3 regions of the Sporomusa intestinalis genome follow, and region 3 is predicted to be linked to each of the others. Evidence: riboswitches for the same ligand, from Rfam matches in the RefSeq annotation. Region 3 holds a riboswitch; each other region holds the start of a gene.

Region 1 (7,672 bases), 1.4 Mb from region 3:
ATGAATTAGAACGCATGGGGGATAGTAGCTTTCTGCAGGAATTGGCGGAAAGTCAGCGAATTAAACATGAAATTAGCAAATTACATCATTAATAGTCAGGTATTGTACTATGTATTACCGTCAAATGCCAGAGGAAGGGGGGAAAACTATGGCCGATAAGAAAAATACGTCAGGTGAGCAAGTCAATGAGCTTTTACACAAGGGCAAAAAACGTGGTGTATTAACATATTCTGAAATTATGGATACTATGCAGACAGAAGATATGAGCCCGGATGAGATTGATGATATGTATGAAATCTTTAGCAACAAAGGTATTGAGATTGTTGACGAAGTTCCGGATGTTGAACTGATTGAAGGCCCAGACATGTCTGAGATCGAATCGACGGCCGAAGAAGTAGATATAGATCTCACCATTCCTGAAGGCATTAGTATTGATGACCCTGTCCGCATGTACCTTAAGGAGATAGGCCGGGTACCGCTTTTAACTGCCGACGAGGAGATTAAACTGGCCAAACGTATGGAGCAGGGGGATGAGGAGGCTAAACGCCGTCTGGCTGAAGCCAACTTAAGGCTGGTAGTCAGTATTGCCAAACGCTATGTCGGGCGTGGCATGCTGTTCCTGGATCTGATTCAGGAAGGGAATCTTGGCTTAATCAAAGCAGTAGAAAAATTTGATTATAACAAGGGCTATAAGTTCAGCACCTATGCTACCTGGTGGATCCGGCAGGCAATAACCCGCGCGATCGCCGACCAGGCACGGACGATTCGCATTCCTGTTCACATGGTTGAAACCATTAATAAGCTGATCCGGGTATCCCGGCAGCTTCTCCAGGAATTAGGCCGGGAGCCATCGCCGGAAGAGGTGGCGAAAGCAATGGATGTCAGCGTGGAACGGGTGCGGGAGATCATGAAAATAGCCCAGGAACCTGTATCTTTGGAGACGCCGATCGGTGAAGAAGAAGACTCTCATCTGGGAGATTTTATCGAAGACCAGGATGCGCCGGCTCCAGCCGAAGCTGCCTCGTTTATGCTGCTCAAGGAACAGCTGGAAGAGGTTTTGGAAACACTGACACCGCGGGAAGAAAAGGTATTGCGCCTGCGTTTCGGCTTAGATGACGGCCGGGCCCGCACGCTGGAAGAAGTGGGACAATATTTTGGTGTTACCCGTGAACGTATCCGTCAGATTGAAGCCAAGGCGCTGCGGAAGCTTCGCCATCCCAGCCGCAGTAAAAAGTTAAAGGATTTTCTGGAGTAAAACTAAATATTACTTGACGTAACCTGGACATTGTTTTATAATAATCAACGTTGGCGATATTCCTCGATAGCTCAGTTGGTAGAGCAATCGGCTGTTAACCGATCGGTCGTAGGTTCGAGTCCTACTCGAGGAGCCATAATAAGCAGAGAGCCAAGTTTTTAGGAGCACTGGCGACGGGGAAACTTGTGCGAATCGCTTAGTTCCGAGCGCTAGCGAAGAACATCCTATATCTGTTTAACAGGCTTTCTCCGGAAAACCTGTTTTACTGTCTTTAGGGCCTATAGCTCAGCGGTAGAGCAGCCGGCTCATAACCGGCTGGTCCCTGGTTCGATCCCAGGTGGGCCCACCAACGTGGGATGTGGGAGACCGCATCCCACCTCTCAAACGGCCCGTTGGTCAAGCGGTTAAGACACCGCCCTTTCACGGCGGTAACAAGGGTTCGATTCCCTTACGGGTCACCATAAGCAGCGAACCAGGTTCTCACGAGTCGATAGACGAAATGAGAACCTGTGTGATAAGCAGAGAGCCAGATTTTTAGGAGCGTAGCGACGCGGAAATCTGTGCGAATCGCTTAGTTCTGAGCGTAGCGAAGAACCTCCTTTCTCAATATCAAAATTAATACGGGCGATTAGCTCAGCCGGGAGAGCGCCTGCCTTACAAGCAGGATGTCGGCGGTTCGATCCCGTCATCGCCCACCATAAGCAGAGAACCCAAGAAGGCGAGCCGTGAGGCGAAGGCTGATTGGTGTGAATCGCTTAGTTCTGAGCGGTAGCGAAGAACTTCCTTTATTATCCAAACATGGGCGATTAGCTCAGCTGGGAGAGCGCCTGCCTTACAAGCAGGATGTCGGCGGTTCGATCCCGTCATCGCCCACCACAGCAAAAAACCTGCGAATTTAACTTCGCAGGTTTTTTGCTACCCATCAGAATCGGCAAGCAATCAAGGCTATGAGCCAAAGGATAAGGGGAGAAGATAACAACAATAATTGCCAGGAGGGCTGTTTGTGAAATTGGGTCAGCGCTTACAGACGATTGCCGCCATGGTGCCGGCCGGTGGGACTATGGCCGACATTGGGACTGATCATGCCTATTTGCCCATATATCTTGTAACAGAAAAGATTGTGACCCGGGCTATTGCCGGTGATGTTCACCACGGACCGTATGTATCGGCCAAAAATGCGGTGGCGGCAGCGCAGCTGCAGCAGGCGATCTCGGTTCGCCTGGGTAACGGCCTGGCGGTCCTGCAACCGGGGGAAGCCGACATTGTGGTCATTGCCGGCATGGGCGGTGCCAACATCATTGCGATCCTGCAAGCCTGTCCGGATATAACCGGCAGGATACAGCGCCTTATCCTGCAGCCAATGATTGCCGCCGCTGCGGTCCGCGAGTGGCTCGATACCCACGGCTGGCAGATTGTTGACGAACAGTTGGTGCTGGAAGAGGGGAAACTCTACCAGATTATGGCGGCCGAGCCTGGCGCCGGCTCCATTGCCGACAAGTCACTCTATGAGATTGGGCCGCTGCTCTGGCAGTCCAGGCATCCGCTACTCAGGCAGCACATGAATGAACTGATCAGTCATCTGCGCGCCGTAATTCTGGCGATGAGCGGGAGTGACGGCGCAGTAAAATCCGCTAAATACCGGGAATACACCAGTAAGCTTAACGATTTGGAGGAAAAGCTGTCATGTCTGTAATTTGCCGTGATGTTTTACACGCGCTGGAAACACTGGCGCCCCCGCAGCTGGCGGAACCGTGGGATAATGTCGGGTTGCTGCTGGGTGATCCCGCGCAACCGGTTCAGAAAATAATGGTAGCCTTAGATGTGGACCAGGCCCTTGCCGCTGAGGCCATTACCGCCGGCGCGGACCTGATTGTCGTTCATCACCCGCTGATTTTCAAAGGCCTTACCCGTATCCGTACAGATTCCCCCCAGGGAAAGCTGCTGGCTGACCTGATTACAGCCGGCATCGCGGTGTATGCCGCGCATACTAACCTGGACAGCGCCCGCGGCGGGGTGAATGATGTATTAGCGCAAAAGCTGGCATTAACGGAAATCCGGCCGCTAACTACTGCCTATCAGGAGCCACTGCATAAATTGGCTGTTTTTGTGCCGGCCACGCATGTTGACCAGGTCCGGACGGCAATCACCGCAGCCGGCGCCGGGCATATCGGCAATTACAGCCACTGCACGTTTCAAACCCAGGGTACGGGAACCTTTTTCCCATTAACCGGCGCCCAACCCTTCCTCGGCCGGCAGGGAAAACTTGAATTTGCCGACGAATGCCGCCTGGAAACTGTTTTTCCGGCCTCGCTGCGGTCGCAGATCATTGCGGCCATGGTGGCGGCTCACCCTTATGAGGAAGTGGCCTATGACGAGTATCAGCTGCTAAACAAGGGCCCGAGCTATGGCCTGGGACGGGTGGGGGCCCTGGCTGCGCCAATGGGGCTGGCCCGGTTTATCAGCCAGGTAAAAACAGCCTTGCAGATTGGCACCGTCAGAGTGGCCGGCGCTGAGGCTGAACAACAGGTCGGCACGGTGGCCGTATGCGGCGGCAGCGGGGCCAGTCTGATCCAGCAGGCCGTTGCCGCCGGTGCCCACGTTCTGGTTACCGGCGACGTGAAATATCATGAGGCCCAGCAGGCGGCCGCGGCCGGCCTGACCATTATTGATGCCGGCCATTTTGCCACCGAACAGCCGGTTGTCGGTTTTGTGGCCGACTATCTGCAGCAATGGGCCGGCAAAAATCATTGGGATATTACAATTATTGGCAATCAGTCGAATAAAGACGCATTTACATTCTGTTAGCTCCGGTTAACGGGCCGGCAGCAGCTTGACGGGTTGCCTAATTTTGGTATACAATAAATACATATAAATCAAAAACTGGCTGACCGAGGGAGCTCATGTTATGGGCTGAGAGTGAAACTATTAAGTTTCTTACCTCCAATACCTGATCGGGATAATACCTGCGGAGGGAGGTCGTGTGTAATTTGTGTAATTGTGCGCGTCATTACCCGGTGGGGGCGACGTGCTTTTTATTTTTTATGAAGGAGGAAGCAGTGTGAGATTAACTGTAAACGGCCGAGAGCTGCACATGCCGGACGGCGTTACCCTGGCTGAACTGGTTGGCAGGCAAAAATTCAATCCTGAGGTCATTGTGATTGAGCATAACCGGCAAATCGTTAAAAAAGAAGAGTGGCAGACAATTATCTTACAAGCGGAAGACTGTCTTGAAGTGGTTACTTTTGTAGGAGGAGGCTGATTGTGATGACGAAAGACCCCGTGGGCGATGCCTTACTTATCGGCGGCAAGCAATTAACCAGCCGGTTATTTTTAGGAACAGGGAAATTTGCCAGCAACCGGCTGATACCAGAGGTGGTCAGCGCTTCCGGCTCGCAGGTGATCACGGTTGCGTTACGGCGGATTGACCCGGCCTATAAAGAAGAAAACATAGTTGACTACATACCGGGTACCTGTACCTTAATGCCCAATACCTCCGGCGCCAGAAATGCCGAAGAGGCGGTCCGCATTGCCCGGTTAGCCAGAGCCGCCGGGTGCGGCAACTGGATTAAAATTGAAGTGATTGCCGATAACCGCTATCTGCTGCCTGACAATATCGAGACAATTAAAGCCACCGAGGTGTTAGCGGCCGAGGGTTTTGTGGTGCTCCCCTATATGAGTCCTGATTTAATGGCGGCCAAACGTCTGGCTGCAGCGGGGGCCGCCGCGGTTATGCCGCTGGGAGCGCCGATTGGTACGAACCGCGGTCTGAAGACCAAGGAAATGGTAAAAATCCTGATTGAAGAAGTGCCGCTGCCAATTATTGTTGACGCCGGTATCGGCCGGCCGTCCGAGGCGGCCGAAGCCATGGAAATGGGGGCGGCGGCGGTGCTGGTAAATACGGCGGTGGCAACAGCCCGCAACCCGGTTGTTATGGCCGAAGCCTTTGGTCTGGCCGTCGCCGCAGGGCGCAAAGCCTATCTCGCCGGTCCGGGGGCCATCCAGGGTGATGCCGCGGCCTCGTCGCCCCTGACGGGTTTTCTCCGCGAGTGAATAACAGCAGGCAAGGAGGTATATTGTGAGTGTTTATGAGGAACTGTCAAAATACCGGGATTTTGACTTCGCAGCAATCTTTGCCCAGGTTACTGCTGCCGATATTCAACGGGTTATCAGCAAAGACCGGTTAACTGTAGCTGATTATCTGACCTTATTATCACCCCAAGCCGAGCAGCAGCTTGAGGCTATGGCCCAGCAGGCCCACCGCCTGACGGTACAGCACTTTGGCCATACCATTTTGCTCTATACACCGCTATATCTGGCTAATTACTGTGTTAATCAGTGTGTATACTGCGGTTTTCACGCCCACAACGCAATCGAGAGAAAAAAACTGACACTGGATCAGGTCCGGGCTGAAGCCGAAGCTATCGCCGCCACCGGTTTAAAGCATATCCTTATACTTACAGGCGAATCACGCCATCATTCTTCTGTAGGCTACATTAAAGACTGTGTCCGGATATTAAAAGACTTTTTCACCTCGATTAGTATTGAAATATATCCTCTCACTACCGATGAATACCGTGAGCTGGCAGCGGCCGGTGTGGACGGCATGACCATTTACCAGGAAACCTATCATGAGGCAGCCTACGCTGAGCTGCATCCGGCCGGCCCCAAACGGGACTACCGGTACCGCCTGGATGCTCCGGAACGGGCCTGCCGGGCCGCGATGCGCACCGTTAATATCGGGGCGCTTCTGGGCCTCAGTGACTGGCGGCAGGAGGCGTTTTTGACAGGTGTGCATGCCGATTACCTCCAGCGCAATTACCCCGGGGTCGAGATCAGCATGTCGCCGCCGCGGATGCGGCCCCATGTCGGCGGTTTTCCGCCCCGGGTCATTGTCAGTGATAAAAATTTAGTGCAATATATTCTGGCTTTCCGGTTGTTTATGCCGCGCGGGGGGATCACCCTGTCGACCCGTGAGAGCGCCGCCCTGCGCAATAATATGCTCGAACTCGGCATTACCAAAATGTCAGCCGGGTCGTGCACCGCCGTGGGCGGGCACTCGGAAGCGGCGGCTGTCGGCCAGTTTGAAATCTCTGACGAACGCAGCGTAGCTGAAATGGCGGCGATGCTGTATGCCCGCAATTACCAGCCTGTCTATAAAGACTGGCAGCTATAGCGGGCGGAGTGCCAACGAAGGAGGGAAGAAGGATGCCAAGACCGGGGATGACTAATTTTTTAACCACAGCCATATATGCCTTAACCGCCGAAGAGCATTCACTGGGCCGCAGCAATGTGGAAGTAGTGCAATTGCTTATCAGCGCCGGTATTAAGGTCATACAATACCGGGAAAAAGATAAAAAGGCCGGACCAATGTATCAGGAGTGCCTGATCATACGGGAACTGACACAGCAGGCCGGCGTTACCTTTATTATTAATGATCATATTGATTTAGCCCTGCTGATTGGAGCCGACGGCGTCCATATCGGGCAGGAGGATTTGCCGCCGGCCAAGGTTAGAGAGTTAATCGGCCCGGATATGCTGCTGGGCTTGTCCACCCATTCACCGGCCCAGGCCCAAGCGGCAGCCGCACTGGGGTGTGTTGACTATATCGGGGTAGGGCCGATCTTTGCCACCCGGACCAAAAAAGACGTTTGCGCGCCGGTAGGGCTTACTTATCTGGAATATGTCGCGCGCAATCATGCACTGCCATTTGTCGCCATCGGCGGCATTAAGGAGGGCAATGTAAAAGAGGTCAGGCACCATGGCGCCCGTATCGTGGCCATCGTTACCGACATTGTCGGGGCGGCTGATATTCCCGCCAAGGTCCGGGCAATCCGGCAGGCGTGCCGTTAAAGCCGGCCGTATTTGACTTGTGGCTTGACTGGTGATAAAATTAAAGTTCCCAGCAAATATAGTCTGAGTAGGAAAGATGATCGCGGATATACCTGTATATCCGAGGAAAGTCCGAGCTCCGCAGGGCAGGGTGCTGGATAACGTCCAGCGAGGGTGACCTCAGGGAAAGTGCCGCAGAAATGTGAACCGCCCGGCATAGCCGGGTAAGGATGGAACGGTGCGGTAAGAGCGCACCAGCAGTCAGGCGACTGACTGGCTAGGTAAACCCCATCTGGAGCAAGACCGAATAGGGAAGGGATGAGGCGGCCCGCTGATCCTTCCGGGTTGTGTCGCTAGAGCCGTCAGGCAACTGCCGGCCAAGATAAATGATCATCGCCGTTGCTACGGAACAGAACTCGGCTTAATGAATACTCAGATAAAGGGAATAATATAACCCGCAGCCAGCAAGGCTGTGGGTTATATTATTTCCAGAATAAAATTTCCGGCGGTTTCCGGGGGACGGCCGGCGGCCTGCCGACCTGGGGGTAGCCCACAACAATAGGAGCCACTGCTTCAAACTCCGCCGGG
Region 2 (7,672 bases), 1.5 Mb from region 3:
GCTGATCTGAGGCCGGGATTAAAGCCGATAAATAAAATGTTCAGGTTGTAGTCAATAATATCAGGAACCTGCTGCATGACAACCTCCGCCATTTGCTATGCTTCTCCCCGCTTGAGTGTAAATAGGCTAACCTCTGCCGGACAGCCGATTCTCAGCGGCATCCAATGGCCGGTGCCGACGCTGACATATCCGTAGGAGCCCTGCTGCCGGAACATCCCCCGCATGTAGCGATACTGTACCGGCAGCAGGGAAACGCCAAAAACCGATACCTGACCGCCATGGGTATGGCCGGCTAACGACAGCGGTACCTTAGCCGCAAAAGCGTTGTCAAAAAAATCGGGATGGTGGGCCAGCAGGACGGTAAAGGCCTCTGGCGGTATGGACCGAACAGCCTGAGCAAAAAAATCCTGCCGTTTCGCTTCCTGCTCTGCTTTGTTTCTGCCCCAGGGATAATCCACACCAGCCAGATATAACCCGCCGCCTACTGCCTGGCTGCGGTTTTCCAGCACCGTGACCGGGCTGGCATACAAAGCCTTACGAATGCGGCCAATATCCCGGAAGTATTCGTGATTGCCCAGGCAGTAGAACATACCGTGCGGCAGTTCAGAATGAAAAGCGGTCAGCCGCGCCATTGTCGGCGACAGCAAATCCAGATCGTCCACCAAATCGCCGGTAATTGTCAATAGCTGCGGCTTTTCCTGCTTAACCATGGCCAGTACCCGATCCAGCTTATCCATGCCAAAAAATGAACCAATATGAGTATCACTGATTTGAGCTATGGAATAGCCGTCAAGCGCCGGCGGCAATTGCGGGAAAGACAGGGTATACCGGTGAACAACAATATTTGTATCCCCGCCAACGACGCCATACGCAGTAACCGCCAGCGGCAGGGCCGGAACCACAGCCACGGCCCCCTGTAAAAACTGCCGGCGGGTTAACCCGCCCCCGGCCGCTACTCCTCCCGCTGCCGGTTCTGTCGCTGTTTGTCCGGTTTGCCGGCGGCTAAACCGCCTTGCCAGCAGCCTGACAACATAGCCGGCCAGCAGTACCCCGAGCATGAACAACAGTCCAAACAGCCATACATACGCCGCGTAAGCGGCATACCGGGCCCATTCGCCGGCAGGGCGCAGCCAGCGGCCGCTGCCAAGAATCGCGAATGATAGGATGGTGGCCAGCCAGTAACCATACCTAACCGCCTTGCCGGCATAAACAGGGTGCCATTTAGGCAGAATTCGGACCCCCAGCCAGGTCAGCCCGCCAAAAAGCGCCAGTATGAACAAGATTCCATAGAGTGCCGGACCATGCTGCATATTAGCCTCCTTATAACCCTTATCCGTATCTCCTAATTATCTCCGTAAAATACCTTTAGTATAGTAGATCTTAGCGAAAAAAAAAAGCTCTATATCCAGCAGTCAAAAATGATAGATAAAAACAAAGAAACCGTATACAAAATTACCGGTTTCTTCTATAACTTATTGTTTTTTTGTTAATAAGGGCATATTTTTTTAGGCAAAAACATACGGCATATAGTACAGTGCTCACTTTTGAAGCTGTACTCTGAAAGGAGGTGAGGGATTACCATGGCGGTTATAACCAACACCTGCAATACGACCTGCAACACTACCAGCTCCACCACTAATCCGGACACCAATACCACCGACAGTACCACTACTACCACTAATACCACGACCAGCACGACCAGCGACAATATTTCAATAATCAATACCCTGTTAGCTGACATCAATGCTGTTATCCCCAACTATTCCTCACTTGTTGCTTCCTACCGGCTGCTGGTCGGCGCCTCGGAGGAAATTCAGCGTACTCCCGGAGTACCGTTTGAAATCTTTGAGCGGTCCGTAATCCGTTATGACCGGGCAGGCACTCTGATCGATATGCTGAATGAACTGCTATGCTGCAAAATTGCCTTCAGCAGTGAACTGCTCAGCATTACCTGCGCGCCCATTGATATAGTAAAGCTTGTGACTGATTGCCTCTCGTCCGCTGCCGATGACCAGTGCGCTACCGCCGAGCAGATCGTTGTGCTGGAAGCCCTTCGCCAAACACTGTTCAACCGCTGCCGCACCACCTCCTGTTTTGGTCCCCCGCCGACAGGAATTACCCCCGAACCGCCCGCCAAGCCGGCCCAGACGGAGCTGCCGCCTGGTGATGTCCTTAGCGACCTGGAAACAACGCAGGAGCTGGAAACAGAAGCCACCCCTGTTGCCCCGCCAATACCCCGGCCCCAAAGCCCCTTAACCCGCAAGCACATCTAGTACTGGCGCCAGGCTGCGCAGCAAGGTGCAGCACCGTCACCTAATCCGTCAGCAGGCCTGCCCGCTTATACAGACTGTAAAAATGGTGCGTAGGCCCCACACCTTTGCCAACAGACAAGGAATGTTCAATCGCCAGGGTTATGTATTCTTTGGCCGCCTTTACCGCGGCCGCTACAGGCAAACCGCGGCCGATGTTGGCCGCTATAGCGGAGGAAAGCGTACAACCTGTGCCATGGGTATTCCTGGTGTTAATCCGCCGGGACGGCAAATACACTGGCTGGCTGCCGGCCAGTAAGACATCTGTGGCATCACCGCTCAGGTGCCCGCCCTTGAGCAGCACACTCTGGGGTCCCAGGGCAAAGATCTCCCGGGCGGCGGCTTCCATATCGGCAAGGGTTGTGATGGAGCGACCGGTAATTACCTCTGCTTCCGGTATATTGGGGGTCACAATGGCCGCCAGCGGCAGCAAATGCTCAACCAGCGTACTCTCTGCCGCCGGCTGCAGCAAATGATAGCCGCTTTTTGATATCATAACCGGATCGACGACAATATTTTTAGCGTTATATTCCCTTAGCTTGTCTGCAATCACTTGTATGGTCTCAACTTGCGATACCATGCCAATTTTAACGGCCGCCACCTCAATATCATCAAAAATTGCTTCAAGCTGCCGGGCGATAATATCTGGCGTAACATCCTGAACCGCAAATACCCCCTGGGTATTTTGCGCAGTGATCGCGGTAATGACGCTCATCCCATATACCCCATGGGCGGCAAAAGTTTTAAGGTCGGCCTGGATACCGGCCCCGCCGCTGGAATCGGAACCGGCAATTGTTAACACATTTTTCATATCCTCACCTCACAATTAGAAAAACTTGGCTTGGGCCAGTCCGCCGGGATGCCGGCAGAAGCCGCCCGTGCCCTTTAGGGTATAGATTCTTCTTACCCCTTAGATCATAGTCTGATGGGGTAAAAATAGGCACAGGTAATCCGTGCAGGAATACCTGTGCCCTCAGTTGATGGCAGCAATTAGCTTCCCTACGCTGGCATTATCCAGAATCAGGTTAAAGAGTCAAAGATATCAAAGGATCTTAATCTCAGCTGGCCTCTCCAGCGCCCCTAGCCCATACCTTATAAAATTGTTTAAATTTTAACATATTTTACCTAAAAATACAAGCCATCCAATCTGTAAAGCTACCGGACAAGCCTCCATTGGATTAATATCACTGCTAAAACAGGTAATAACGCCTATAACAAAAGTCAAATAAAGTCAAAAAGTCAGTAAAGGTGAGTATCCCTGCGCCTGCTCGCACTAACAGGCAAAAAATCAGCCGATTAAGCCTAAAATCAACGTACATTGCCTTTAATCCGACTCCTATTAATAACATTTTTCTGCTAATATTTAACTGTAAGCTTATTTTAGCACATAATCCTTGCAGTAACTTCAAATAATTTTTTCAGGGAGGGATAATATAATGAACAGTGAAAAATATACCCAGAAAGCTGCGGCGGCCCTGCAGGAAGCGCAGCAGCTGGCCGCCCTGCACTACCATCAGGAGCTAACCGCCAAACACCTGGCACTGGCTCTTGTCAAGGATGCCGAGGGTATTATGGCTTATCTCCTGGCACAGCTGGCCGTCGACATCCGGCTGTTTACCGTTAAACTTGAGCAGTTGCTGCAGACCATTCCCGCGGTCCGGGGGCAGGACAGCGGACTGCGCATGAATACCGCCATGGTGCGGGTACTGGCGTTAGCCGAAAAACATGCCCAAACTATGAAAGACGATTATATCAGTGTCGAACATTTGTTTATGGCCATCACGGATGACGGTGATGCCGACCTGGTAAAAGTATGCCGCGATTTCGGCCTGACGAAAAACCGGATTCAGGAGATTATCACTGAGTTCCGGCGCGGGCAAACAATCACCACCGATAACCCTGACGAAAACCTGCAGGCCCTGGCTAAATATGGCCGGGATCTGACGGAACTGGCCTGCCAAGGCAAGCTCGACCCGGTAATCGGCCGGGACGAGGAAATCCGCCGGGTTATTGAAATTTTATCCCGCCGCACAAAAAATAATCCGGTGCTGATTGGCGAGCCCGGGGTTGGCAAAACAGCAATTGTTGAAGGCCTGGCCAGGCGCATTGTTGCCGGCGACATACCGGAAACCTTAAAGAATAAAGCCGTGTATTCCCTCGATCTGGGGGCCATGCTCGCCGGGGCCAAATACCGCGGCGAATTTGAAGAACGGCTGAAGACAGTATTAAGTGAAATCTCCAAATCCGAAGGCAAAATCATATTGTTTATCGATGAGCTGCATACCGTGGTGGGGGCCGGGGCCGCGGAAGGAGCCATGGATGCCGGCAATATCCTCAAGCCAATGCTGGCCAGGGGCGAACTCCGGTGCATCGGCGCAACCACGCTGAATGAATATCGCAAGCATATTGAAAAAGACACGGCCCTGGAACGGCGCTTCCAGCCGGTTATGGTAAACCAGCCCAACATCGAGGACACGATTTCAATTTTGCGCGGGCTAAGAGAGCGTTACGAGGTCCACCATGGCGTAAAGATAAAAGACGCCGCCCTTGTCGCCGCCGCGGTTCTGTCCGACCGGTATATTTCCGACCGCTTTTTGCCGGATAAGGCGATTGACCTGATTGACGAAGCGGCGGCCAAGCTGCGTACCGAGATCGATTCCATGCCGACAGAGCTGGATGAGACCTTGCGGCGGGTTATGCAGCTGGAAATTGAGGAACAGGCCCTGAAAAAAGAAACCGACTCTTCTTCCAAAGACAAACTTGGCCGCCTCGGCCAGGAGCTGGCCGCCCTCAAAGAGCAGGCCGAGTCCCTAAAAGCGCAGTGGCAGCTGGAAAAACAGGCTATCATCCGGCTTAGAGACTTAAAAGAAGAGATTGAAACTGTCCGCACCCAGATGGAAGCCGCCGAGCGGGCCTATGATCTGAACCGGCTGGCCGAACTCAAATATGGACGCTTACCGGAGCTTGAAAAAAAGCTCAAAACCGAAGAAGAACAGCTCACCCATAACCGCACCCATAAAACCATGCTCAAGGAAGAGGTCGATGAGGATGACATCGCCAAGGTAGTCAGCCGCTGGACAGGTGTACCTGTAACCAAACTGATGACGGGCGAAAGGGAGAAACTGGTCAACCTGGAAGACATCCTCCATCAGCGGGTCGTCGGTCAGGAAGCCGCGGTCACAGCCATCAGCGAAGCCATTATCAGAGCCCGGGCCGGTATCAAAGACCCGAGCCGGCCTATCGGTTCCTTTATCTTCCTGGGTCCGACCGGGGTCGGCAAGACCGAACTGGCTAAAACCCTGGCCGAGGTACTGTTTGATGATGAACGCAGTATGATCCGGCTAGACATGAGTGAATATATGGAGAAACATGCCGTCGCCCGTCTGATTGGCGCCCCGCCCGGTTATATCGGTCATGATGAGGGGGGCCAATTGACGGAAGCTGTCCGCCGCCGCCCTTACAGTGTCCTGCTGCTGGATGAAATTGAAAAAGCCCATCCTGATGTGTTTAACGTCCTGCTGCAAATTCTGGACGATGGCCGTCTTACCGACAGCAAGGGCCGCACGGTTGATTTTAAAAATACGGTGATCATCATGACCTCCAATATCGGTTCCCATGAAATTTTAAACAGCGATTTTGCCACCGCCAAAGATCGGGTGCTGGATTTACTGAAACACAACTTCCGGCCTGAGTTCTTAAACCGCATTGACGATATCATCGTCTTTAATGCCCTCACCGCCGGGCAGGTCGGTGCCATTGCCGCCATCATGCTGGAAACCCTCAACAAACGCCTGCAAAAACAATTGAGCATTACTTTGACCTGGGATAACAGCGCCCTGGAACTATTATCAAGAGAGGGCTATGACCCGCAATTCGGCGCCAGACCGCTGAAACGTTTAATCAGCCGCCTGGTTGAGACCGAATTGAGCAAAATGATCATCAGGGGCGAAGTACCGGAGGGCAGCAAAGTACAACTAAACGCCCCCGCCGGCAAACTATCCATAACAGTCCGTACCTAACCCCTTGCTGCTGAAAATAATGAGTTCGTAAAATCCCCGCTTGCCGGGGATTTTTTTTCTAGGACCTCGGCACTAGCATCCATGACTTAAGGCTGATTGTAATTCGCCAGGATCAACTTTATACTTATATTGCCATGATTTTTACTGAAAAGGGGGTTGGGAGTATGTCAACAAGGATGATCAGCGTCAATGAGTTAGTTTCCGGGATGGTTATCGGTGAACCGGTCCTGTCAGCCAGCGGCAAGACCTTACTGGGGAAAGACATTGTTGTCAACCCCCGCATCATCTCCCTGCTGCTCATGTGGGATGTTCACAGCATTATTATTATCGATGAAACAGCCGGGCAGGAAACGGAAAGCCCGCAGGAATCGCCGCCGCCGGTTGCCCAGCCAAGCAGTCTGACGGCAGACTTTATTGCCTTTTTTAAAGAATATGACAGTGTGATGACAGGTGCTGCCCATTCTTTTGATTTTATTAGAAATAACAATCAGATTCCGGTACAGGAACTTAAGGATACTTCGTTCAGCATCTACTCGGCTGTGCTTTCCACCGGACCGGCAATTATGGATTACCTGCTGGTCAGCGATTATAATCTGGCCGACAAAGTGGCCCGCCATTCGGTCATGGTGGCTTTTATCAGCAGCATTATCGGGCGGAAGCTGAGAATGACCGACGACCAAATCCACGTGTTAATTCTGGCGGCCTTGCTGCATGATGTGGGAAAGCTGGTCATTGCCAAAGAGGCCGATGCTCATCCCAATTCCCATATCATAACCGGCGGCAAACTGCTCCAGCATGTTCCTGCAATACCCCAGGAGGTCATGCTGAGTGTTTTGCAGCATCATGAATACATGGACGGCAGCGGGCGCCCCTTGGGGACAACCGGGGATAAGATCCACCTCTATGCCAGAATCATTGCTGTTGCCGATTTCTTCCACCAGCGGTCTTATACCGGCGTCCATGCCAATCCTTTCCCGGTTTTGGAAGCCATGGCCAAGGAGATGTTCGGCAAACTTGACCAGGGTGTGTGCCAGCCCTTTATCCGGCACATTCGCGATTGCCTGATAAACTCGCCTGTGCTTTTAAGCAATGAGAGCACAGGCCAGGTTATTTTCTTCAATGCCAACAAGCTTGACAGGCCGGTAATTAAAACAGCTGACGGCACAATCATTGATCTTGCCGCTACCCGGAATGTGGCTATTAAACACCTGATCAATCAGGAATATTTAAGTAACGCCAACTAATGCAGGGACCGGTGTAAATACTCGCACTAACAACAGGTCTGTTCTGACGCAATGATTCAGAACAGACCTGTTTGCTTTATGCCTGTTTGCGGTTGTCCAC
Region 3 (7,672 bases):
ACTGGTCCATAACATATTGAGGACCAACCAGTCTTTTTAATTCAGCGATAATTTGCTGTTCCATTTCTCCACCTCCTTAGTCCAGGCCGTAAGCCCTGGCAATAATCTCAGCCGTATGCAGCACCTGCATGGGGCTGCCTTTTTGCCCCAGTCCGTCGGTAATATGCATCCGGCAGGCTGAGCAGCCTGTTGCCAAAATATTGGCTCCGGTCTTTTCCGCGTTAGCCAGTTTCCAGTCATTAATGGTCCGGGCTACGTCATAGTAAGCCATGCTGAAAGTGCCGCCGGCGCCGCAGCATTTGGCGGCATCCTGCATTTCTGCGTATTCCACGCCGGGAATAACCTTTAATAACTGCCGCGGTTCTTTGGCAACGCCCATGCCTCGCACCAGGTGGCAGGGGTCATGGTAGGTAATTTTCGCCCGTACTGTCCGCAGCTCGTTTTTGAGCCCCAGGGCCGCCACAAACTGGGTAATGTCCTGTACTTTTCCGGCAATTGCCTCCCAGGACTTTTTTACGGCCGGATCGGCGATAATAGCGCCGTATTCATGCTGTAAGGCCGACCCGCACGAAGCACAGCCGGTAATGATGGCATCGTAATTGCCGGCTGCCAGCAGCTTGACATTTTCTTCAGCCAGATGCCGCCCTACCTGATAGTCGCCGGAAGTAAACGCCGGAGTTCCACAGCAGCTTTGCCTGGCCGGAATGACGACCTCGGCCTTGTGGTCTTTAAGAATCTTAACAATGGCTTCACCGGCTGCCGGATAGACATAATTCAGCATACAGCCGGTATAAAACGCCACTCTCGCTTGCGGCGCCGTTACCCTGCTGGTTTCCGGCAGCCGGGTTCTTAGCGGCGAGACGGCTAGCGGCGGAATGATCCGGCGCTGACTAAGCCCGGCGCCAGGCACCGGGATACGGGCTAATTTCCCCCTGCCGCCTGGGGCATCTTTAAAGACAAGCCCCTGAAAAGCAGCCCCCATTTTGAGCCCCAGATCAAACAGCCGGCGGTAGGTCAGGCCGGTGAACGCCAGCTTTTTAGCCAGAGGCAGTCCATTGTTGGCAGCCAGGACCTGCCTGGCGCTTAAAAACAACTCATCGGTCCTTACGCCGGAGGGACAGCCGCTGACGCAGGCTTTGCACAATAAGCACCTGGACATGCGGGCCTGCAGCGCAGGGGTCAGCGCTAATTTTCCCTCACTAACCGCTTCCAGCAATTTGACTTTGCCTCTGGCTGTGGTGTTTTCATTGTCGGCGGCTTGAAAAACCGGGCAAACAGACCGGCAGGTACCACAGCGAATGCATTTGACCAGTTGTTTTTGCCATTCTCCGTAATGGTTCGCCATTTATTTCCCCCCTTGCAGCGTCAGGCGATTCAGGATAAGATGCGGGTCAAAAGCCAGCTTGGCTCGCTGCTCAAGCTCGGCCAGAGCACCGCCGCCGGGACCTCCGGCCAGCCGCTCATACTTGCCGGCCGCAATGCCGCCCGCCTGCTTAACAGCCGCCTGCAGCTCGGCAATAAAAGCAGCGTCCGCTTCCGGCCCGGGGCAAGCAATATTGAGTTTGCCCTCCGCCACCTGGCCAAACAGGCCGGCTTGAACGCCACAACGCCTGGCCGCTTCATAACAGGCGCCAATGAATTCGGCCTGACGGGTAAAGGCCAGCTTATATTCATCAGTCAGGACGTACCTGCCGGCCTGATGATAGAGACCGTTCCAGGTAACTGCTGTCTGGCCGCGCCCTTCATAAGCCTCCCGGACCGTCCCGCCCTGCTTTTTAATAAGCGCCGCCGCACTTTTGCTTTGCTCATCGGTTTCTTCCCGCAAGCCGTCAAACTCCAGCATAACCAGCTGACCTTGCCGGTTGTTTGGGAAAAAATCCTGCACCCTGTCATCCACCCACAACAAATAGGCCGGTACCAACCGGCTTTCTCTCAGGTCTTTGACAAAGGCCAACATGGCTTCCAGGCTGGAAAAAGTGACGGCCACCCCTTTGCGCGTCTCCGGCACAGGCAATAATTTCAGCAGAAATTGGGCGGTAATGCCATAATCGGTGTAGGGCGCGTTAAAAAAACGGGTAAAGTCATAACCGGTAACATTCTTGACAGTTTTACCGCCTGTTTTCAATACCTCGCCTGTCGGCAGAACAACCTCCGAGCCCATCAGGAAATGCTTGGCGCTCCCGTATTTCAGGCTGGATAGGTTAGAACAGCCTTCATAAAACAGCTGCCCGACCGTTTTGTGATGATAAAACGGGGTGTCGGCCGGGATAAAACGCAGGCCTTGCGCGCCTAACCGCTCGGCCAGCAGCCCGAGTGTAACGCCGGCCTCGACAGTGGCGACAAGGTTAGCCGTATCAATTTCAATGATTTTATCCAATTTTGCCAAATCGATGGTTACGCCTGCAGACTTTCCCGGCCGGTAGTTATATAGCAGACTGCCAGTATCAGCCGCTGTCCGCACTAGATGCTGCAACTCCTCGCTTGACCGGGGGAACACGGATTGGCTCACGGAAAGACCTCCTTCAGAATATTCTAATATAATAGTAGCGGCTTGTTGCTCCGCGCAACATACAATTACGACCAAACGCAGGAATTGGCTGACGAACCCGCCAAATCAGTCCCCAAACACGAAAACATGGGGATAGAAAACATGGGGACAGGTTATGTGTTTCATCCCCAAGCAGCCCCCGGCCTGGTTTATTGACAGCTCTAATTAAAGGCGAAAAGGATAATAAGGACGCGAGGGTGAAGTAAAGATTTAAAGTATTCGAATGGGACAGGTGTAAACATGGGACATACTGTAAAGCTGCCGCAGGCAGAGCTTATATTTGGCAAACCGCTGCCGGCGGCAACGCTGTTGCTGGCGGCCGGCGGCAGACCGCCGGCCGCAGAATGGTTTCTGCAGCTGGCACCCCAGGCCCCTCTGTGGTGTATCGACAGCGGCATCCATATCAGCCGCCAGGCCGGTATAACCCCGGCCCGGATCATTGGCGACGGCGACAGCGCCAGCCCCGAGGCGTGGGCCTGGGGCAAGAGCCTGGGCGTGCCGGTCGAGGCCTATCCCGCCGACAAGGATCATACCGATTTTCAGCTGGCTTTGCTTAGAGCCCGGGCTATGTACGGTCCGGCCACTGCCGTTGTCACCGGTGTCTGGGGTGGGCGGTTTGACCATACTTTTAGCAATATTCAGTCGTTAGCCGGCTGGGAAGCACTTGGCGGCAAAGGGATTGCCGCCGATGAGTCGGAAGTCATGTTGTTTATAGCAGGCCAGGATACCGTGCGGATAAAAGCGGAGGCCAAGCCTGCCGTCGTCTCCCTGCTTTCCCTGTCCGACTGCTGCCTGGGGGTTTCCATTGACGGCGTGCGCTGGCCTTTGCAGAAAACCGAGCTGCGGCGGGACCGGCCCTACGCCATCAGCAACCGGCCGCTGGCCGCCTGTCAGGAAGTAACGGTAGCGGTGGCTGCAGGCTTGCTGGGGGTTTATCTGCAATGGCCCCATGATAAATAAGAACAAAACTTGCAAAACTTATAAAATACTTGCCGGTTAAACCAAACAGTGCTATAGTGGAATAAAATACCAAATATGCTAGGGGTGCCTGCGGGCTGAGAGATGAAAGCAGATTTCATTAACCCTTAACCTGACCTGGATAATGCCAGCGTAGGGAAGCGACTTGACGTACAGCAAAAGCCGCAGGCCTGCCAGGGCCTGCGGCTTGTATTTATTTTCGAATGGAGGAGAAAAGATATGAACGGCAATCTGCTGGACAACCTGGCAACGATTGCAGCCAGCCCGACCGTACTGTTGACGCTGGGAGGAGTTATTCTGCTGGTCGCAGCGCTGCTGCGCATGAAGAAGATAACATGTAACGCCAGGCTGATGTCCCATATCGGGCTCGCGCTTGCTCTGGCTGCCATTCTGCACGCCTTTAAGCTATACCATATGCCGCAGGGGGGCAGCGTAACTCCCGGCAGCATGATTCCCATACTGCTGATGGCGTTTTTTTACGGCCCCGAGGTTGGGTATCTCACCGGTTTTTTATATGGTATGATTAATTTGATCCAGGACCCCTTTATCCTGCACCCGGTACAGATGTTGTTTGATTATCCGCTGCCCTTTATGGCTTTGGGGCTGGCAGGCTATTTCAAGGGCCGGTACCTGACGGGGGCTGCTGTCGGCATTATGGGACGGTTTATCTTCCATTATCTTTCCGGCATCGTGTTTTTTGCCAGCTATGCGCCGCCGACGGTCTCGCCCTATCTGTATTCCTTCCTGTTTAATGCCAGCTACCTGAGTATTGAATTTATTGTTTGCGTAATTATCATGCGCCTGCTGCCGATTGAACGGATTGAAATGACCATTAAACGGCAGGCATTGGTTGGCGACCATGTTAAAGAAACGAAAGTATAACCCTGATTCCTGGATGAAATTTATACTGTCCCGCCATTGGCGGGACAATGTTTATTACGACGCGGGGACAGGCTACTAGGCTACTGTTTTGCTTGTGGCAAAACAGCACAATTAACCGCAGGTTTTCCACGCATAAAACCAGGTAAGCCGCGCAAGTTATATAGTAAGGTATAAGCACCGGCTAATCGCCGGACTGATATTAATATCCAGCAACTACCGGAGGGAGGAAGAATATATGACGAAACCGGAAGCTTACCCTGTGGATCAGCCCCATCCGCCTAAACGCAGCAAAAATCAGGATAGCGATATGCCGGAACCACTTTCCGGCTCCAAGAAGGTTAAAAATCATAACCACACCGGCCAGCGCCACGGCGAAGGCTCCTAATTCCTTGTCTAACACGCATACGAATAGCCGGCGCACTAACAGCCATTACGGCCAAAAAAGATGCCCTACAGTTCCTGAACTGTAGGACATCTTTTTTGAATAGCTGCTTTACTTGCGGCTTCCTGCCCAGAACCAAACAGCCGCATATTTTCTCGACTTGACCACAACCGGCAGTACAATAACCGCCGCCACGCCGCTCTGAACGAGGTTGCCGGGAATGGATGCCATCGGCACCAGCCAGCTGCCGTAAATAATCCCTGCGGCGCCATAATAAGCAACCACTTTCATGCAACAAGCCGCCGCCAGGATCAGGACATAGGCCGTCAACGTCCGGTTGGTTTCGCAGATGGCGCCGACCGTATATCCCATGAGACCGACAATGGCCAGCGTAAAGGGAGCCCATAAAAACCATGCCCCTTAAGGTTTTGGTTTAAGATACTCATCCAATACCATTTTCGTTTTCCTTAATGCCTGTTCCAGTTTATTCGCCGTAACCACTACTTGTTGAAAGCCGGTGTGAAGATCTTTTAGCGCCATACATTGCTGCTCTTCCAACAGCTTCAGCGAAGGAAAACAGAGCGAAAAACTGCTCCAGGCTTTGTTTATAACTACATAGGTGAGCAGCGAGCTGCCCGCGGCATATACCAGCCCGCCTGCCAGCCGCAGCAGCAGCCAGGGAAAAAGCCCCTGGTTGGTTTGACCAACAGTTAAGCCCAGAACATACCAGAAATGCGACTGAAGGCCGCCGGCAACAAGCAGGGCGACTGACATAATCAATAAACCGCCATTGAGCAGCAGGAGTCCGATCCAGCTAAACAAATAATTTTTTGTGTCAAGTGCGACCTCTGAGAAAAAGATGTAATAGCTCAGGGCCAGCACCAGAAAACCAAAGACGCCAAACACCGCAAGATGGGAGTGGGCGGAGGTTATGTACGTTCCGTGAATATATTTGTTAACAGCCGGAATAGCCATAAAAAAGCCCAGCAGACCGGCTCCAAAAATATGATAAAACATACTGCACGCCAGCATGGCTGTAACCATTTTCTCCCGTTGTCCAAATTGGTAAAAATACTGGACTTTTACCGTCCTCATAATAGAATAAAGCAGTAATAACACCGGCACGATCTGGATTGTGCTAAAGGCGCCGCCGACCCAAATCCAGTAGGCTGGTCCGCCGGTCCAGTAATAATGATGGCCGGTAGCCAGAACACCGGTTACCACCATAACTATCATATCCAAATAAAGTACATTTTCAATGACCCGGCGCTGCATTCCCGGCAGTGTCACCACAACGGCCCCCAGCACGCCGGTGCCGATAAGTTCCAGGCTCATCTCCTCCCACAGATGAACGACCCAGAACTTTAAGAATTCTTCTGCGACCGGATGCGAATAACGCAGGATGTTGGGAATAAAAAAAACGATCAGGGTAAAACTCCCCGCTAACATACTAACCAGCGTGGCCCGGCTTTTTGGTACCTTTGCTGCCATATATGTCCGGATAAGATTATAAAACAGGATGCTGATAGAGATCGCAATCCCCACTTTGAGAGGCGGCAGCGCTTCGAGATATTCAATGCCTGCATTGAACCCAAGGATAAGTGAGCCAAGTATTGTTACTATCGTGACTAACAACAGCCAAAAATTTGCTTCGATTAGTCTTACACTATAGATTTCCCTGCCGGCTTCACTGCAAAAAAAATAGTAGATGATCCCGGTTATGCCAAACAGCGGCCACATAATACTGATATTGAGATGAAAGGCTCTGCCGGCAGTAAATGGAAGCGGCATGGGCACATCGGGAAACACGGTTTCCAAGGCACCGGCCAGCGCGATGATCCCCTGCAGGCCAAAAAATAAAAAAGTGATCAAAGCGTACTTATAACACAGTTTTTGGGAGATTAGCATTATAAGCTCCTTTTACCTTATGTCTTCCGGGTGCTGCCCCGAATGACCGCGGTTATTGGCATCAAGGGGCCAGCCAAGGGTATCAATGGTACTAAGGAATTTAAGATAGGCGGCAATGGCCTCAGCCTCTTGCTCGGTAACCTGGGCATGACGCTTGTGTTTGGCTCCGGTTAATATCGGCGGGTGTACCAGATAGTCCTTAAGTACCGCTTCTCCCCTTTTTTGACAGACCTTCGTAAGGTCGCCCCCTACATAGCCGCCGTTGCCAAAAACAGTATGGCATTCGACGCAGGCTCGCTTCTGAAAGGCGGTTTTCCCCGGTATCGCGTCCGGCGGAACCGGCCGGGCCGAGGAAGCATTAAGGATGGAATGATAGACAAGCAAGGTAAAGAGGCTTATGGTAGCTAACAAAAGACTAATAAAGACATACAATTTGGCCACGGCAACTCCCCCTCTTGCCTATTATTGCCGTATTCAACACAAAGTAGCAGTCTTTACAGCAAGCCGGTCATTGCCGGCCCCATAACCACCCCCTGGTTTAAAGCGGCGCGAAATGTTGAATACTACTGGTAGTCCACCACGCCTAAACCTGCGGTGTTCTTAGCGCGGTATTTCCCGTCCGGCTTCGTTGTCGTCACCTTGCAGATGCCCGCTATGCGCGGCCGCGCAAGTAATAAGAGGCCTGTCACCTACCGGCCTCGTTACGGCAGAACTTACTGAATCAGTTAGCGTCCTTCGCCTTGCCGGGCGAAAAACTTCGCGCAATTCAGCCTATAGCTCAGACTTGGCGGACTAGTAAGCAAAAATCCAGGCAGGGAAAAACATTATGCCAATTATTATCAGTAATTCCCAATTATTGCTGTTGCTGCTGCTGTCACTGCTTTTGGCAGCGGCAGCAGCCGTCTTGCTGGCTAAACCAATTGTGCGCTGTATCATAAACCGGGTCTCGGACGCTGCTTTATCCAAGCTGCTGT

Evidence for each region. A riboswitch is a leader RNA that binds a small molecule or an ion and turns the genes downstream of it on or off. The one in region 3 is predicted to bind thiamine pyrophosphate.
Region 1: another riboswitch for thiamine pyrophosphate. It lies ahead of thiS (sulfur carrier protein ThiS); the one in region 3 lies ahead of thiT (energy-coupled thiamine transporter ThiT).
Region 2: another riboswitch for thiamine pyrophosphate. It lies ahead of thiD (bifunctional hydroxymethylpyrimidine kinase/phosphomethylpyrimidine kinase); the one in region 3 lies ahead of thiT (energy-coupled thiamine transporter ThiT).

What each region holds. Positions count from the first base shown of each region.
Region 1 covers NZ_AP042390.1:2,877,144-2,884,815, reverse strand. The annotation lists gene dnaG (DNA primase) at 1-92, shown strand, start outside; gene rpoD (RNA polymerase sigma factor RpoD) at 149-1,255, shown strand; tRNA gene ACZ481_RS13570 (tRNA-Asn) at 1,316-1,391, shown strand; tRNA gene ACZ481_RS13565 (tRNA-Ile) at 1,530-1,604, shown strand; tRNA gene ACZ481_RS13560 (tRNA-Glu) at 1,642-1,716, shown strand; tRNA gene ACZ481_RS13555 (tRNA-Val) at 1,878-1,953, shown strand; tRNA gene ACZ481_RS13550 (tRNA-Val) at 2,056-2,131, shown strand; gene ACZ481_RS13545 (tRNA (adenine(22)-N(1))-methyltransferase) at 2,259-2,948, shown strand; gene ACZ481_RS13540 (Nif3-like dinuclear metal center hexameric protein) at 2,939-4,060, shown strand; TPP riboswitch at 4,136-4,246, shown strand; gene thiS (sulfur carrier protein ThiS) at 4,314-4,514, shown strand; gene ACZ481_RS13530 (thiazole synthase) at 4,520-5,305, shown strand; gene thiH (2-iminoacetate synthase ThiH) at 5,331-6,428, shown strand; gene thiE (thiamine phosphate synthase) at 6,461-7,105, shown strand; RNA gene rnpB (RNase P RNA component class A) at 7,170-7,523, shown strand; gene ACZ481_RS13510 (nitroreductase family protein) at 7,567-7,672, opposite strand, start outside.
Region 2 covers NZ_AP042390.1:218,991-226,662, reverse strand. The annotation lists gene ACZ481_RS01100 (mismatch-specific DNA-glycosylase) at 1-92, opposite strand, end outside; gene ACZ481_RS01095 (metallophosphoesterase) at 96-1,310, opposite strand; gene ACZ481_RS01090 (hypothetical protein) at 1,581-2,273, shown strand; gene thiD (bifunctional hydroxymethylpyrimidine kinase/phosphomethylpyrimidine kinase) at 2,314-3,120, opposite strand; TPP riboswitch at 3,289-3,401, opposite strand; gene clpB (ATP-dependent chaperone ClpB) at 3,746-6,328, shown strand; gene ACZ481_RS01075 (HD-GYP domain-containing protein) at 6,493-7,572, shown strand; gene ACZ481_RS01070 (phenylacetate--CoA ligase family protein) at 7,649-7,672, opposite strand, start outside.
Region 3 covers NZ_AP042390.1:4,281,779-4,289,450, forward strand. The annotation lists gene ACZ481_RS19925 (FAD-binding oxidoreductase) at 1-64, opposite strand, end outside; gene ACZ481_RS19930 ((Fe-S)-binding protein) at 77-1,345, opposite strand; gene ACZ481_RS19935 (FAD-binding oxidoreductase) at 1,346-2,509, opposite strand; gene ACZ481_RS19940 (thiamine diphosphokinase) at 2,789-3,508, shown strand; TPP riboswitch at 3,579-3,682, shown strand; gene thiT (energy-coupled thiamine transporter ThiT) at 3,746-4,408, shown strand; gene ACZ481_RS19950 (small acid-soluble spore protein P) at 4,644-4,793, shown strand; partial or broken gene ACZ481_RS19955 (ECF transporter S component) at 4,902-5,192, opposite strand; gene ACZ481_RS19960 (cbb3-type cytochrome c oxidase subunit I) at 5,211-6,698, opposite strand; gene ACZ481_RS19965 (c-type cytochrome) at 6,711-7,139, opposite strand; gene ACZ481_RS19970 (FMN-binding glutamate synthase family protein) at 7,525-7,672, shown strand, end outside.